DNA from 3 places in the Streptomyces sp. NPDC059443 genome. Region 3 is predicted to be linked to each of the others. Evidence: riboswitches for the same ligand, from Rfam matches in the RefSeq annotation. Region 3 holds a riboswitch; each other region holds the start of a gene.
What was found. A riboswitch is a leader RNA that binds a small molecule or an ion and turns the genes downstream of it on or off. The one in region 3 is predicted to bind cobalamin.
Positions count from the first base shown of each region.

Region 1 (5,053 bases), on a different contig from region 3:
GGGCCAGAGACGGGGAACAGGGCTGGCCGGCCTCCTTCGGGCCGGAACGGGATGTACGCGCCGTTCCGGCCCGAAGGGGCATCAGGCGTCGGTCGAGACCTCCGAGCGCACCAGGCGGGCCGCTTCGACGAGGTTCTCCAGGGAGGCCCGGGTCTCGGGCCAGCCACGGGTCTTCAGGCCGCAGTCGGGATTGACCCAGAGCCGTTCGGCGGGGATCGCCTCCAGCCCCTTGCGCAGGAGGGCCGCTGCCTCATCGGCGGAGGGGATGCGGGGCGAGTGGATGTCCCAGACGCCCGGTCCGACCTCGCGGGGGTAGCCGGCGCCGGCGAGCTCGTCGGCCACCTGCATGTGGGAGCGGGCGGCTTCCAGGCTGATGACGTCGGCGTCGAGGTTCTCGATGGCTTCGACGATGTCGCCGAACTCCGCATAGCACATGTGCGTGTGGATCTGGGTGTCCGGGCGGACGCCGCTGGTGGTGAGGCGGAAGGACTCCGTGGCCCAGGCCAGGTAGCCGGTGTGGTCGGCGGCGCGCAGCGGGAGCGTTTCGCGCAGGGCGGGCTCGTCCACCTGGATGACGGAGGTACCGGCCGCCTCCAGGTCGGTCACCTCGTCCCGCAGGGCAAGGGCGACCTGGCGGGCCGTCTCGCCCAGGGGCTGGTCGTCCCGTACGAAGGACCAGGCGAGCATGGTGACCGGGCCGGTCAGCATGCCCTTGACCGGCTTGGCGGTCTGCGACTGGGCGTACGTGGTCCAGCGGACGGTCATCGGGTCGGGACGGGAGATGTCCCCGGCCAGGACCGGCGGGCGCACGTAGCGGGTGCCGTAGGACTGGACCCATCCGTGCTGGGTGGCGAGGTAGCCGGTGAGCTGCTCGGCGAAGTACTGGACCATGTCGTTGCGTTCGGGCTCGCCGTGCACCAGGACGTCGATCCCGGTCTTCTCCTGGAAGGAGAGCACCTCGCGGATCTCGGCCTCGATCCGCTCCTCGTACCCGGCGGTGTCGATGCGTCCGGCGCGCAGGTCCGCCCGGGCCACGCGCAGTTCGGCGGTCTGCGGGAAGGACCCGATGGTCGTGGTGGGCAGCAGCGGCAGGCCCAGGTGGGCGTGCTGGGCGGCGGCCCGTTCGGTGTAGGGCTGGGCTCGGCGGCCGTCCGCGTCCGTGATCGCCTCGGTCCGCGCCCGGACGGCGGGGTCGTGGGTGATCGCGGAGGTCGCCCGGGAGGCCAGGTCGGCCCGGTTCGCCGCGAGTTCGGCGGTGATCGCGTCGGTGCCCAGGGCGAGTCCGCGGGCCAGGGTGGTGATCTCGGTCGTCTTCTGGCGGGCGAAGGCGAGCCAGCGCCGGATCTGCGGGTCGATGTCGCGCTCGGTCTCGGCGTCCAGCGGGACGTGCAGCAGGGAGCAGGAAGCGGCGACGTCGACCCGCTCGGCGAGGCCGAGGAGGGTGCCGAGGGTGGTCAGCGACTTCTGGTGGTCGTTGATCCAGATGTTGCGGCCGTTGACCACGCCGGCGACCAGCCGCTTGCCGGGGAGGCCGCCCGCCGCGGCGAGGTCGTCGAGATTGGCGGCGGCCCGGTCGGTGAAGTCGAGGGCGAGTCCCTCCACGGGCGCCTTCGCCAGCACGGGCAGGGCCTCGCCGAGACGGTCGAAGTAGGAGGCGACGAGAAGCTTGGGGCGCTCGGTCAGGGTGCCGAGTTCCCGGTAGGTGCGGGCGGCGGCGTTCAGTTCGGCCGGGGTGCGGTCCTGGACCAGAGCCGGCTCGTCCAGTTGGACCCATGCGGCGCCCGCGGCGCGCAGGTCGGCGAGGACCTGGGCGTAGACGGGCAGCAGCCGGTCGAGCAGGGTCAGCGGCTCGAAGTCGGCGGCCGCGCCGGGCGCGGGCTTGGCGAGGAGCAGGTAGGTCACCGGGCCGACCAGGACCGGGCGGGCGGTGTGGCCGAGGGCCAGGGCCTCCTTCAGTTCGGCCACCTGCTTGGCGGAGTCGGCGGTGAAGACGGTGTCGGGGCCGAGCTCGGGGACCAGGTAGTGGTAGTTGGTGTCGAACCACTTGGTCATCTCAAGAGGGGCCACGTCCTGGGTGCCGCGCGCCATGGCGAAGTACCCGTCCAGGGGATCCGCGTCCACGGCGGCCCGGTGGCGCTCGGGGACCGCGCCGACCATGACCGTGGTGTCCAGGACGTGGTCGTAGTACGAGAAGTCACCGGTCGGAATCTCGGTGATGCCCGCCTCGGCCAGTTGCTGCCAGTTGGTGCGGCGCAGGTCGCGGGCGGTGTCCCGGAGGGCTTCGGCGGTGACGCGGCCCTTCCAGTAGCCCTCGACGGCCTTCTTCAGTTCACGGTTCTGACCCTGGCGGGGGTAGCCGTACACGGTGGCGCGTACGGCGGGGTTCGAGGTGGTCACGGAACTCTCCTTCGCGAGCATGTCTCCATGGACCCGGTGACGGGCCGAGGATGCGAAGGGGTGCCGCAACGGGCGGCCCGCCGTGATCGCGTACGACCGAGGTACGCGACGGGGAGGATCCGCCCGAGATGCACGCCGACCCGCCCACGAGGTCACCGGGAAACCGTGCGCGGTCGATCGCGCACGGGCAACGGGCAGGTCTTCGGACTCGCGGGCACGCCTGCCGGTCTCCCGGCGGGCACCTAATGGCCGTCGCTTCCCAGGACCGGTTCAGGTCCCAGTGCGTATGACGGCGGTCGTTCCCGCTCACCGCTGCGGGGCAGTCCCGGATTCCCACCGGGTTCCCTCTTACGACGCTTCCCGCCTGGAGGGCGGGGGCGAACCAGCTGCGAGGCCCACAGTAGGTCGACCGACCGGGGAAGGGACACGACTTTCCACATGTCGGACGGGGAAATGAGACACGGTGGGGGTGCGGCGACACCACGCGCCACACCCCCACCGTTCTCGCGCGCCTCCGGCGCACCCTCAGGCCCGGAGACCTGCCGGGACCCTCAGCCCCGGCCGTACGTGTGGAACCCGCGGCCGCTCTTGCGGCCCAGCAAACCCGCCTGCACCATCCGCTGGAGCAGCGGGGGCGGGGCATACAGGGGTTCCTTGAACTCCTCGTAGAGGGACTCGGCGATGGCCGCGACCGTGTCCAGGCCGATCAGGTCCGCGAGCTTGAGCGGCCCCATGGGGTGGGCGCAGCCCAGTTCCATTCCGGCGTCCACGTCGGCGGCACTGGCGTACCCGGATTCGGCCATGCGAATGGCCGAGAGGAGGTAGGGGACGAGCAGGGCGTTGACGACGAAGCCGGCCCGGTCCTGGGAGCGGACCGTGGTCTTGCCCAGAGCTTCGCGGGCGAAGGCCTCGACTGCGACGAGGGTGTCCGCCGATGTGTGGAGGGAGGAGACGACCTCGACCAGCGGCAGGACGGGGACGGGGTTGAAGAAATGCAAGCCCACGACCCGGTCGGCGCGGCCGGTGGCCATGCCCAGCCGCATGATCGGGATGGCCGAGGTGTTCGTGGCGAGGATGGCCTCCCGATCCTCGACGATCTTGTCTAGGGCGGTGAAGATCTCCGTCTTGGCGTCCGGGTTCTCGGTCACGGCCTCGATGACCAGCTGCCGGTCGGCGAGGTCCTCCAGGTCCCCCGTGAACACGAGCCGGGCCAGGGCGTCTTCGGCGGAGATCCGGTCCAGCTTGCCCCGCTGGACGGCGCGCTCCAGTGAGACGGCGACGCGCTCGCGGGCGGCGCGGCCGGCGGTGGCGTCCGACTCGGCTACGACGGTGTCGAGGCCGGCTCGGGCGCACACCTCGGCGATTCCGGCACCCATCTGGCCTCCACCGACGACTCCGACGCGCTGGATGCGGGACGCCCGCGCGGGGGCGTTCACGCGTTCACCTGCGCGGCGGAGTGGCGGACGAGGTGGCCGAAGTCGACGAGGGAGGCGGACACCGGGCGTCCGTCGGTCTCCAGGTGTTCCTCGGTGAGGTGCCACCCGCGCGGGCGGACCATGAGGGTCGCGACCTGCTCGCCGAGGCGGTACTCCTTGACCTCCTCGTGGCGCTCGCCCGGTGCGCCGAGAACCCGGACACTGCTGGTCGGGGGCTTCAGGGACATGTGGTTCTCCTCAGCGGGGCGGTGGGTGCCCGACACGAACGGCGGTCGGGCACCCACGCGGAATCTGGCCGGCGGGGGACGGTCGAAGAAGAGGGTTTAGTGGAACTGCTCTTCCTCGGTGGAACCTGCGAGCGCGGTGGTGGAGGAGGCCGGGTTGACGGCGGTGGAGACCAGGTCGAAGTACCCTGTCCCCACCTCGCGCTGGTGCTTCACCGCGGTGAACCCCTGTGCCTGGGCGGCGAATTCGCGCTCCTGGAGGTCCACGTAGGCGGTCATGCCGTGTTCGGCGTAGCCGCGGGCCAGGTCGAACATGCCGTGGTTGAGGGAGTGGAATCCGGCCAGGGTGATGAACTGGAAGCGGTAGCCCATCGCGCCGAGCTCGCGCTGGAACTTGGCTATCTGGTCGTCGTCCAGCGCCGCCTTCCAGTTGAAGGACGGCGAGCAGTTGTAGGCGAGCATCTGGTCCGGGTACTGCGCGTGGATCGCCTCGGCGAACTCGCGGGCCTGGGCCAGGTCCGGGGTTCCGGTCTCCACCCAGATGAGGTCGGCGTACGGGGCGTAGGCGAGGCCGCGCGAGATGACGGGGGCCATGCCGTTCCGCACGCGGTAGAAGCCCTCGGCAGTGCGCTCGCCGGTGACGAACCGTGCGTCGCGCTCGTCGACGTCGCTGGTGATGAGGTTCGCTGCGAGGGCGTCGGTGCGGGCGATGATCAGGGTCGGGGTGTCGGCGATGTCCGCCGCGAGGCGGGCCGCGTTCAGGGTGCGGATGTGCTGCGAGGTGGGGACGAGGACCTTGCCGCCGAGGTGGCCGCACTTCTTCTCGGAGGCCAGCTGGTCCTCGTAGTGGATGCCGGCCGCACCCGCCGCGATCATCGCCTTGGTGAGCTCGAAGGCGTTGAGCGGGCCGCCGAATCCGGCCTCGGCGTCCGCGACGATCGGCGCCAGCCAGTCGGTGGTGTCGGCGCCGCCCTCGGCGGTGGCGATCTGGTCGGC
Region 1 covers NZ_JBHYVM010000003.1:57,164-62,216, forward strand. Annotated here, with positions in the region: gene metE (5-methyltetrahydropteroyltriglutamate--homocysteine S-methyltransferase) at 82-2,418, opposite strand; cobalamin riboswitch at 2,573-2,799, opposite strand; gene ACFXDJ_RS03560 (3-hydroxybutyryl-CoA dehydrogenase) at 2,949-3,833, opposite strand; partial or broken gene ACFXDJ_RS03565 (hypothetical protein) at 3,848-3,997, opposite strand; gene aceA (isocitrate lyase) at 4,157-5,053, opposite strand, start outside.
Region 1: another riboswitch for cobalamin. It lies ahead of metE (5-methyltetrahydropteroyltriglutamate--homocysteine S-methyltransferase); the one in region 3 lies ahead of ACFXDJ_RS23790 (cobalamin biosynthesis protein).

Region 2 (5,053 bases), on a different contig from region 3:
GGCCCGGACGGCGCCGAGGCCGACACGCTCGCCGTCCTCCCGGACAGCAGCTACGCCGGTGTCTACCAGGTCGTCATCGACGACTGCCGTGCGCACGGCGCGTACGACCCGTCCACGATGGGCTCGGTGCCGAACGTCGGCCTCATGGCCCAGAAGGCCGAGGAGTACGGCAGCCACGACAAGACCTTCGAGCTGGCCGCCGCGGGCACCGTCCGCGTCGTCGACGCCTCGGGTGCCACGGTCCTGGAGCAGGAGGTCGCCGCCGGTGACATCTTCCGCGCCTGCCAGACCAAGGACGCGCCGATCCAGGACTGGGTCAAGCTCGCCGTCACCCGCGCCCGCGCCACCGGCGTCCCGGCCGTCTTCTGGCTCGACGAGGGCCGCGCGCACGACGCGCAGCTGATCGCCAAGGTCAAGACGTACCTCGCCGACCACGACACCGACGGTCTGACCATCGAGATCCTCTCGCCGGTCGAGGCCACCGCGTACTCCCTGGAGCGCATCCGCCGCGGCGAGGACACCATCTCGGTGACCGGCAACGTGCTGCGCGACTACCTGACCGACCTCTTCCCGATCCTGGAGCTGGGCACCAGCGCCAAGATGCTGTCGGTCGTCCCGCTCATGAACGGCGGCGGCCTCTTCGAGACGGGCGCCGGCGGCTCCGCCCCGAAGCACGTGCAGCAGCTCGTCAAGGAGAACTACCTCCGCTGGGACTCGCTCGGCGAGTTCCTCGCGCTGGCCGTCTCCTTCGAGCACCTCGCCACCACCACCGGCAACGCCCGCGCCCAGGTCCTCGCGGACACCCTGGACCGCGCGACCGGCACCTTCCTCAACGAGGACAAGTCGCCGAGCCGCAAGCTGGGCGGCATCGACAACCGCGGCAGCCACTTCTACCTCGCCCTGTACTGGGCGCAGGAGCTGGCGAAGCAGACCGCCGACGCCGAGCTCGCCGCCTCCTTCGAGGCGCTCGCCAAGACCCTGGGCGAGCAGGAGGAGACCATCGTCGCCGAGCTCATCGCGGTGCAGGGCTCCCCGGCCGACATCGGCGGTTACTACCAGCCCGACGCCGCCAAGGCCTCGGCGATCATGCGGCCGTCCGCGACGCTGAACCAGGCGCTCGCGATCCTCGGCTAGGTCTGCCGGTAGGGACACACTGGAAACACCGCTTCAACGGGTCCGCCCCGGCCGGCAGCCGCCGACCGGGGCGGAGCCGTGTCCGGGGTGGAGCCGTGTCCGGGGCGGGCCCCGGGGCGGAAACCCGGTTGTGGCCGCGGCCCGGCGCAGGCTAGTAAGGCCGCATGATTCAAGGAGAACTGGCCGGACTGCGCGCCCGGCACACCGACGACGTGGCCGTGCTCCACGCCGAGCTCTACGAGGACGTGGCCACGCGCTCGCGCGCCGACACGCGGCCCTGGCGGCCGGTCGGGGCGGCGAGCGGGCACTCCCCGTACGAACCCCGCGAGCCCTCCGACGCCGTGGCCTGCTTCTCCGTAGTGGAGCGGGCCACCGGCGAACTGGCGGGCGAGGCCCTGCTCTGGGCCATCGACGCGCACAACCGCTCCGCCCACCTCGGCATCTCGCTGCGCCCCGGCAGCCGTGGCCGGGGCCTGGGCGAGGACGTCGTGCGACTGCTGTGCCGCTACGGGTTCTCCGTGCGCGGGCTGCAGCGGCTCCAGGTGGACACCCTGGCCGACAACCTCCCCATGATCCGGGCCGCGAGCGCGAACGGATTCGTCCTGGAGGGGACCCTGCGCCGGGCGGCCTGGGTGTGCGGGGAGTTCACGGACGAGGTGGTGATGGGGCTGCTGGCCGAGGACTGGCGGGCCGAGTAGCCGGTCGGGGCGCGGAGTTCACAGCCGGTGCACCCGTTCCTGCGGGAACCCCAGCGGATGGCGTCCGGCCGACAGGATCCGCAGGCCGGGGGCCGCGGTGAGCAGGTCGCGCAGCCAGGCCAGGGTCTCGGGCGCGAGGTGGTCGGAGCCGTCGAGGACGAGCAGCATGTCGCGCTCGGCCAGCCACGACGCCGCGTTCACCGTGCCGTACGGCAGGAACGGCATGCCCGGTACGCAGCCCAGCGCGGCCGTCAGGTCGCGGACCCCGAAGCGGTGGTCCATGCCGACGACGGCCACGCCGTCGTAGAAGTTGGACGCGAGCCGCTCCCCGATCTCCCGCACCAGCAGGCTCCGGGGCTCCCGGAACCGTCCGGTGACGGTGAGCACCCTGCACCGCCGTACGGTGGTGAGCAGGCGGGAAAACTCGACGGACGTGGCCGGAAATATGCCGGCTCCCACGGAATCGCTCACGGAATCGCCCATGGAATCACTCATCGGCACGATGCCCCCCATGCATGCGTGACCATACGCGGCAAGAGGCTTGTTCAAGCCGCATGAAGACGATTATGCGCCACTTTCGCCGGAAGGCCAGGGGAATTCCCTATTCCGCTGAAAGGCCCGTGGCGCCCGATGATCACAGCAGTTGTACAGGCAACGCGCCTTTGTCCACTCCTAGGTGAAGAGCCGCCCTCGGCGTCCGGGCAACGGTCGTCCGCGGCCGAGGCGGCGGACTAGGGAGGCCCGCGGCCCGAGGGCCGGAAGGCCTCTGCCCCGGGACCTTCGTCACCCAATATGTAGTGGTTGCAGGTCCTGCTCGCATCCATATGTAGTGTTGGCCCTGCCGGTTCGGCGGGGTTCGCCCCGACCGAGTCACAGGGAATCCGGTGTGAATCCGGGACTGCCCCGCAACGGTTGTGTCCACCCCGTGTGGACGAGTCCGACCCCTGCCGGCATGTGATCCGTACTTCCGTGCCGAGCCTCGTGGGAGGGCTGCCGTGACTGCTGTCGTCGATGCCGTAGAGACCGTGACCGAGTACCTGGACCGCCGGGACTGGCGGGTGAACGCCAATGCCAACCAGGGCTATTCGCTCGGCGGCCTCATCCTCAACGCGGCGGGCAAGATCACCGCGAACTACTGGCTGGAGCAGGTCTACCCGGCCGACGTGGCCCGCGCCCACCGGGAGGGCGACTTCCACATCCACGACCTGGACATTCTCTCCGGCTACTGCGCGGGCTGGTCCCTGCGCACCCTGCTGGCCGAGGGCTTGGGCGGGGTCCCCGGCCAGATCGACTCCGCCCCGCCCCGGCACCTGTCCTCGGCCGTGGGCCAGATCGTGAACTTCCTGGGCACCCTGCAGAACGAATGGGCGGGCGCCCAGGCCTTCTCCTCCTTCGATACTTACCTCGCCCCCTACGTCCGCCTCGACGCGATGACGTACCCGCAGGTCAGGCAGTGCATCCAGGAGCTGGTCCACAATCTCAACGTGCCCTCGCGCTGGGGCACCCAGACCCCCTTCACCAACCTCACCTTCGACTGGACCTGCCCCGAGGACCTGCGCGATCAGATCCCGGTCGTCGCGGGCGAGGAAGCCGGCTTCACCTACGGCGAGCTCCAGGCCGAGATGGACCTGATCAACCGGGCGTACATCGAGGTGATGACCGAAGGGGACGCCACCGGACGGGTGTTCACCTTCCCCATCCCGACCTACAACATCACCCGGGACTTCCCCTGGGAGAGCGAGAACGCCGAGCGGCTCTTCGCGATGACGGCCAAGTACGGGCTCCCGTACTTCCAGAACTTCATCAACTCCGCACTCGAACCGAACATGATCCGCTCCATGTGCTGCCGCCTCCAGCTCGATCTGACGGAGCTGCTCAAGCGCGGCAACGGCCTCTTCGGCAGCGCCGAGCAGACCGGTTCGCTCGGGGTCGTCACCCTCAACTGCGCCCGGCTCGGGTACGCGTACGCCGGTGACGAGCCGGGACTGCTGGCCGCGGTGGACCGGCTGTGCGATCTCGCCAAGGACAGCCTCGAACTCAAGCGGGCCACCGTCCAGGAGCTGATCGACGGCGGCCTCTTCCCTTACACCAAGCGGTACTTGGGCACCTTGCGCAACCACTTCTCCACCATCGGCGTCAACGGCGTCAACGAGATGATCCGCAACTTCAGCGCGGACGCCTACGACATCACCGCGCCCGAGGGCTACGCCCTCGCGGTCCGGCTGCTGGACCGGGTCCGGGCCCGGATGGTCGAGTTCCAGGAGAGCACCGGCCACCTCTACAACCTGGAGGCCACCCCGGCCGAGGGCACCACCTACCGCTTCGCGAAGGAGGACCGGGCCCGCTTCCCCGGGATCCTCCAGGCCGGCACCGACGCCAACCCGTACTACACCAACTCCTCGCAGCTGCCCGTCGGATGGACCGACGACCCCTTCGAGGCGCTGGAGCGCCAGGACGAACTCCAGGGCAAGTACACGGGCGGCACCGTCCTGCACCTGTACACCCCCGAGCGGATCCCGACGGCCGAGGCCTGCCGCGCACTCGTACGGCGCTCGCTGGAGACCTTCCGGCTCCCGTACCTGACGGTCACCCCGACCTTCTCCATCTGCGCCGACCACGGCTACCTGGCGGGGGAGCGGCCCGAGTGCCCCAGCTGCGGCGCGGCGTGCGAGGTCTGGACCCGGGTCATGGGCTACCACCGCCCGGTGTCCTCCTTCAACATCGGCAAGAAGGGCGAACACGCCGAGCGCGTCCCCTTCAAGGCGGCGGCGTGACCTCCGGACCCCCGGCCCCCGCCGTGCCGCCGGGCCCGGCCGCCTCCGCCGAGGTCATCCGGATCGGCGGCTGGTCCCGCCTGTCCACCTGCGACTGGCCGGGCCGGCTCGTGACCACCGTCTTCTGCCAGGGCTGCCCCTGGCGCTGCGGCTACTGCCACAACCCCGGCCTGCTGCCCGCCCGTGCCCCGGCCGCCGTCTCCTGGGACGAGGTGCTCGGCCACCTCGCCCGCCGTACGGGGCTGCTCGACGGGATCGTCTTCTCCGGCGGGGAGCCGCTGCTCCAGCGCGGTCTCGCGCAGGCCGTACGAGAGGCACGCGCCCTGGGCCTCCAGGTCGGCCTGCACACCGGCGGAGCCTTCCCCCGGCGTCTCGCCCGGCTGCTGGACGGGGGCCTGCTGGACTGGGTCGGCTTCGACGTCAAGGCCCCGCCCGGCCGTTACGAGC
Region 2 covers NZ_JBHYVM010000002.1:142,266-147,318, reverse strand. Annotated here, with positions in the region: gene ACFXDJ_RS02295 (NADP-dependent isocitrate dehydrogenase) at 1-1,134, shown strand, start outside; gene ACFXDJ_RS02290 (GNAT family N-acetyltransferase) at 1,299-1,832, shown strand; gene ACFXDJ_RS02285 (hypothetical protein) at 1,851-2,315, opposite strand; cobalamin riboswitch at 2,658-2,799, shown strand; gene ACFXDJ_RS02280 (ribonucleoside triphosphate reductase) at 2,777-4,606, shown strand; gene ACFXDJ_RS02275 (anaerobic ribonucleoside-triphosphate reductase activating protein) at 4,603-5,053, shown strand, end outside.
Region 2: another riboswitch for cobalamin. It lies ahead of ACFXDJ_RS02280 (ribonucleoside triphosphate reductase); the one in region 3 lies ahead of ACFXDJ_RS23790 (cobalamin biosynthesis protein).

Region 3 (5,053 bases):
GATGTCGAGGGCGCCGACGAGGCGGTCCTCGGAGGCGCCGACGGGCAGCTCCACCATGCGGGCGGGCCGGGCGGCGGCGGGACCGTTCTCGTGGGGGCCGTCGGGGCAGACGGGGTCCGGGGCGGTGGGCGCGCAGCTGAACCGGCAGCCGGGGACCACCTCGACCTGTGGCAGCAGGGCCGACAGGGCGCGGACGGCCGTGGACTTGGCCGTCCCCTTCTCGCCGCGCACGAGTACGCCGCCGACCGCGGGGCTCACGGCGTTGAGCAGCAGCGCGAGGCGCAAGTCGGTTTGACCGACCAGTGCGGTGAACGGGTAGGGCGTACTCACGTGTTGCTCACTCCTTCGAAGGTGCGGACCGTTGTCGTCTGCGGCGCCGCTGCCGGGGCGCTGCCCCGGACCCCGCGCCTCAAACGCCGGCGGGGCTGGATCTGGCCCGGCGGGCTGGATTGCGCGCAGCGCAATTCAAGCCTCGCCGGCGTTTGAGGCGCGGGTCCGGGCAGAGCCCGGGGAACGGTGGAAGGGCGGGTAGGGGACGGGCCCCGCAGGGTCTCCGTCACGGCGCGCCCGGGGGGAGGAACGGAAGGCCCGCCGGGGCCCCGCCTTCGATCAGGCGCATCAGACCATCCGTGTCCGCGTGCTCCTCGATCAAATCGCCCAGCAGGTCCAGCTGTTCCTCACGCAGCGAGGCGAACGACGTGTCCGGAGCCGGAACGAAGCGCCGGCCCGCCGCCGAGGCGACCTCCCGGAGGAACGCCCGGCGGAAGCCGTCCGACTCCAGCGAGCCGTGCCAGTGGGTGCCCCACACCTCCCCGACCCGGCAGCCGTCCAGGAAGGGGGTCCCGCCCAGGACTTCGGCCACGCCGTGGTGGATCTCGTAGCCCTCGACCGACTCGCCCAGCGCCGAACCCACCGGCCGCGCCAGGGTCTTCTCCCGCTCGAAGCGCACGCGCACCGGCAGCAGCCCGAGCCCCGGCACGGAACCGGCCTTCGACTCGACCTCGTCCTCGATCCGTTCGCCCAGCACCTGGAACCCGCCGCAGATGCCCAGCACCGGCCGCCCCTCGGCGGCCCGCCGGGCCAGGGCGTCCGCGAGCCCCCGCTCTCGCAGCCACGCCAGCGCCTTGACCGTCCCCCGAGTACCCGGTACGACGACCAGGTCCGCGTCGGCCAGTTCCTCGGCCCGGTCCACGAACCGCACCACCACCCCCGGCTCCGCCGCGAGCGCGTCCACGTCCGTGAAGTTCGACATCAGCGGGACCGCGCACACCGCGACCCGCAGCACGTCCTCGCCGACGGGCGGGGCGACCACGGATTCCCGTACCGCACCCCGCAGGGAGACCCGCAGGCCGTCCTCCTCGTCGATGCCCAGACCGTGCTGGAAGGGCAGCACCCCGTACGTCGCCCGCCCCGTCAGGCCCCGCAGCATCTCCATGCCGGGCTCCAGCAGGGAGACGTCGCCGCGGAACTTGTTGACCAGGTAGCCCGCGATCAGCGACTGGTCCTCGGGCGACAGGAGCGCCGTGGTGCCGAAGAACGAGGCGAAGACCCCGCCCCGGTCGATGTCGCCGACCACGACCACCGGGAACCGCGCGGCCCGCGCGATGCCCATGTTCACGATGTCGGTGCGCCGCAGGTTGATCTCGGCCGGGCTGCCCGCCCCCTCGCAGATCACGGCGTCATACGTGCCCCGCAACTGCTCAAGGCAGTCCGTCACGATGCCGAGCAACTGCTCCTGACGTCCCCCGTGCAGCGCCTTCCCGGGGGACGACCCCCCGGACCCCCCGAAGAAACCGCGGGCGCTCATCTCGCCCACCGGCTTGCCCAGCAACACCACCTGGCTGCTGCGGTCGCTGCCCGGCTTGAGCAGCACCGGGTTCATCAGCGCGGTCGGCTCCACGCGCGCGGCCTGCGCCTGCATGGCCTGCGCCCGGCCGATCTCCGCGCCTTCGCGCGTCACGAAGGAGTTCAGGGACATGTTCTGCGCCTTGAACGGGGCCACTTTCACCCCGCTGCGCGCCAGCCACCGGCAGATGCCCGCCGTGACCACGCTCTTGCCCGCGTCCGATGTCGTACCGGCGACGAGGAGCCCCCCGCCGCGCTTCGCGCCGCCGCTCATGCGCGCCGCCCCTTCCTCTTCGTACGGGAGATCAGCGTCCGGGCGGCCACACAGGCCCCCAGCGCCACCCAAGTCACCTGCCGCGACAGCCGGACCGCCCGCTCGATGTCGGCGACCTCCACCGGCCGCCCCTCCTCGCCGTTGAGCACCGCCCGGTGCTCGACCCGCCCCCCGTAGGCCAGGGTCCCGCCCAGCCGGACGCCGAGCGCCCCGGCGAACGAGGATTCCACCGGCCCCGCGTTCGGGCTCGGGTGTTTGGCGGCGTCCGCGCGCCAGGCCCGTACGGCTCCCCGCCGGTCGGGGCCGGCCAGTACGGCGGCCAGGGCCGTCAGCCGGGCGCCCGGCCAGCCCGCGAGGTCGTCGAGCCGGGCCGAGGCCCAGCCGTAGCGCAGGTAGCGGGGGGACTTGTGGCCGACCATCGCGTCCAGGGTGTTCACGGCGCGGAAGGCCAGCAGTCCGGGGACGCCGCCGACGGCGCCCCACACCAGGGCTCCGACCACCGCGTCGGAGGTGTTCTCGGCGACCGACTCCACCACGGCGCGGGCCATCTGCTGTTCGTCCAGGGCCTGGGGGTCGCGCCCGCACAGGTGCGGCAGCCGCTCGCGGGCCGTCTCGGCGTCTCCGGCGGCGAGCGCCCCGCCGATGGCGCGGGCTTCGCGGCCCAGGGAAGTGCCGCCCACGACGGCCCAGGTGGCGGCGGCGGTCAGGGCTATGCGGGCAGCCGCGGGCCGGGAGCGCACGGCGCGGGCGCCCAGCGCGCCGATGGCGGCCGCGCCCCCGGCGCAGACCAGGGTGTGCAGGGCGCCGCGGGCGCGGTCGTCGCGCCACAGGGCGCGTTCGACCGTGGCGGCGGCTCGTCCGAAGGCGGCCACGGGGTGCCCTCGGCGCGGATCCCCGAGGATCCGGTCGCCGATCAGGCCGGCCGTGGCGCCGTACGCGAAGACGCGATCGGCACGCATGGTGGCAGGTATGTCCTCACTCAGGGTCCGCGCCCTGGTTCGACGTGTCCGGCGGCGAGAGTTCCTGGCTCCCGGTCGCACTCGGCTTGAGTGCTCCGGTGACAGTGGCGGGACCGCGCCGGATTCGCACCGGACTTCCTCTCCATGCCGCCGTATTGGCTCGGGCAGTCCACCACGCACCGCGAAGGCCCGTCAACTCGCCGTTGACCTGCTGTGGGGTGGTGGAGACGGGTGGGCCGGGACGGGTGCGGGACGGGTCCGGGGCGGCGGCGAGGCAGGGGGCGGGCACGCGAAAGCTCCCCCCGGGGTGAACCCGGAGGGAGCCTTCAACACGGGGCCCGGCGTCTCAGGCGACGATCAGGTAGATCCCGTAGCTCACGGCCGCCGCGCAGAGCGCGAAGCAGGCGTAGGCGCCGGTACGGGCCAGGGTGGCGGCGCCGCCCTGCTCGGTGGCGGCCTCGTGCTTGGAGAGGCCCATCAGACCCAGGGTGAACAGGGTCACGAGGACGACGGTGGCGGTGAGGCTGACCCCGAAGACGGAGCCGAGTGCTGCCCAGTCGATCTTCATGCTGCGGATTCCTCTGTCGTTCTCGGGGTCAGACCGCGGCGGCCGGAGCCGCGGGGGTCGCGGGGGCGGCCGGGATGGTGGCCTTCAGGGCCTCGTCCGTCACCGCGGCGGTGGTGCCGGCGGCGGTGCCCGCGACCGGCGGGACGGCGACGGCGGCCATGGCCGTGGTGACCACGCCCGGCTCCTCGGCGCCGGCCGGGGCGACCTCGTTGACGTTGGTGTGGTCGACGACCTGGCGGCGCGAGATGAACCAGATGGCGACGCAGGAGGCGACCAGGAAGAGCGCGACGGCGACGACGCCGATGTCACCGGTGCGCATGACCAGCTCGGCACCGGAAGCGACCAGGGCCGCGGCCGGCAGGGTCAGGCCCCACGCGATGAACATGCGGGTGGCGGTGGACCAGCGGACCACACCGCCCTTGCGTCCCAGACCCGAGCCCATCACGGCGCCGGAGCACGCGTGCGTGGTGGAGAGGGAGAAGCCGAGGTGCGAGGAGGCCAGGATGACGCTGGCGGCCGAGGTCTGGGCGGCGAAGCCCTGCTGCGGCTGCAGGTCGGTCAGGCCGCTGCCCATGGTGCGGATGATGCGCCAGCCGCCCAGGTAGGTGCCCATCGCGATGGCCATGCCGGCGGAGACGATGACCCAGACCGGCGGGTTGGAGCCGGGGGCGATGGCACCGCCGGCGACGAGCGCCAGGGTGATGATGCCCATCGTCTTCTGAGCGTCGTTGGTGCCGTGCGCCAGCGAGACGAGCCCGGCGGAGGCGATCTGGCCGGCGCGGAAGCCCTTGGCCGAGGTCTTCTCGCCCATGCCCTTGCCGACCTTGTACGTGACCTTCGCGGCCAGGTACGCGGCGACGCCGGCGACGATCGGAGCGGCGACCGCGGGGATCAGCACCTTGGTGACGACGACGCTGCCGTTGACCGCGCCCAGGCCGGCCGAAGCGACCGCGGCACCGATCAGGCCGCCCATCAGGGCGTGCGAGGAGCTGGAGGGCAGTCCGACCAGCCAGGTGACGAGGTTCCAGAGGATCGCGCCGACCAGGGCGGCGAAGATGACCTCCGGCTGGATGCCTTCCTCGTTGACCAGGCCCTTGGAGATCGTCTTGGCGACCTCCACGGACATGAAAGCGCCGACGAGGTTGAGCACGGCGGACATGGCCACCGCGGTCTTGGGCTTGAGGGCGCCGGTCGAGATGGTGGTGGCCATCGCGTTGGCCGTGTCGTGAAAACCGTTCGTGAAATCGAACACGAGAGCGGTGATGATCACGATCCCGAGGAGAAGCGTTATGTGCTCCATTTACCCAGGCTTCTGTTTGACGTCAGTGGTTCGTGGACCGTAGGCAACCTGAATGAACGGAAGGTGAACTGACGGGGGTCGTACGGTGTATCGACCCGAGACCCGAT
Region 3 covers NZ_JBHYVM010000026.1:7,906-12,958, reverse strand. Annotated here, with positions in the region: gene ACFXDJ_RS23800 (putative cobaltochelatase) at 1-330, opposite strand, end outside; partial or broken gene ACFXDJ_RS23795 (cobyric acid synthase) at 327-2,119, opposite strand; gene ACFXDJ_RS23790 (cobalamin biosynthesis protein) at 2,116-3,078, opposite strand; cobalamin riboswitch at 3,114-3,277, opposite strand; gene ACFXDJ_RS23785 (hypothetical protein) at 3,425-3,646, opposite strand; gene ACFXDJ_RS23780 (anion permease) at 3,675-4,946, opposite strand.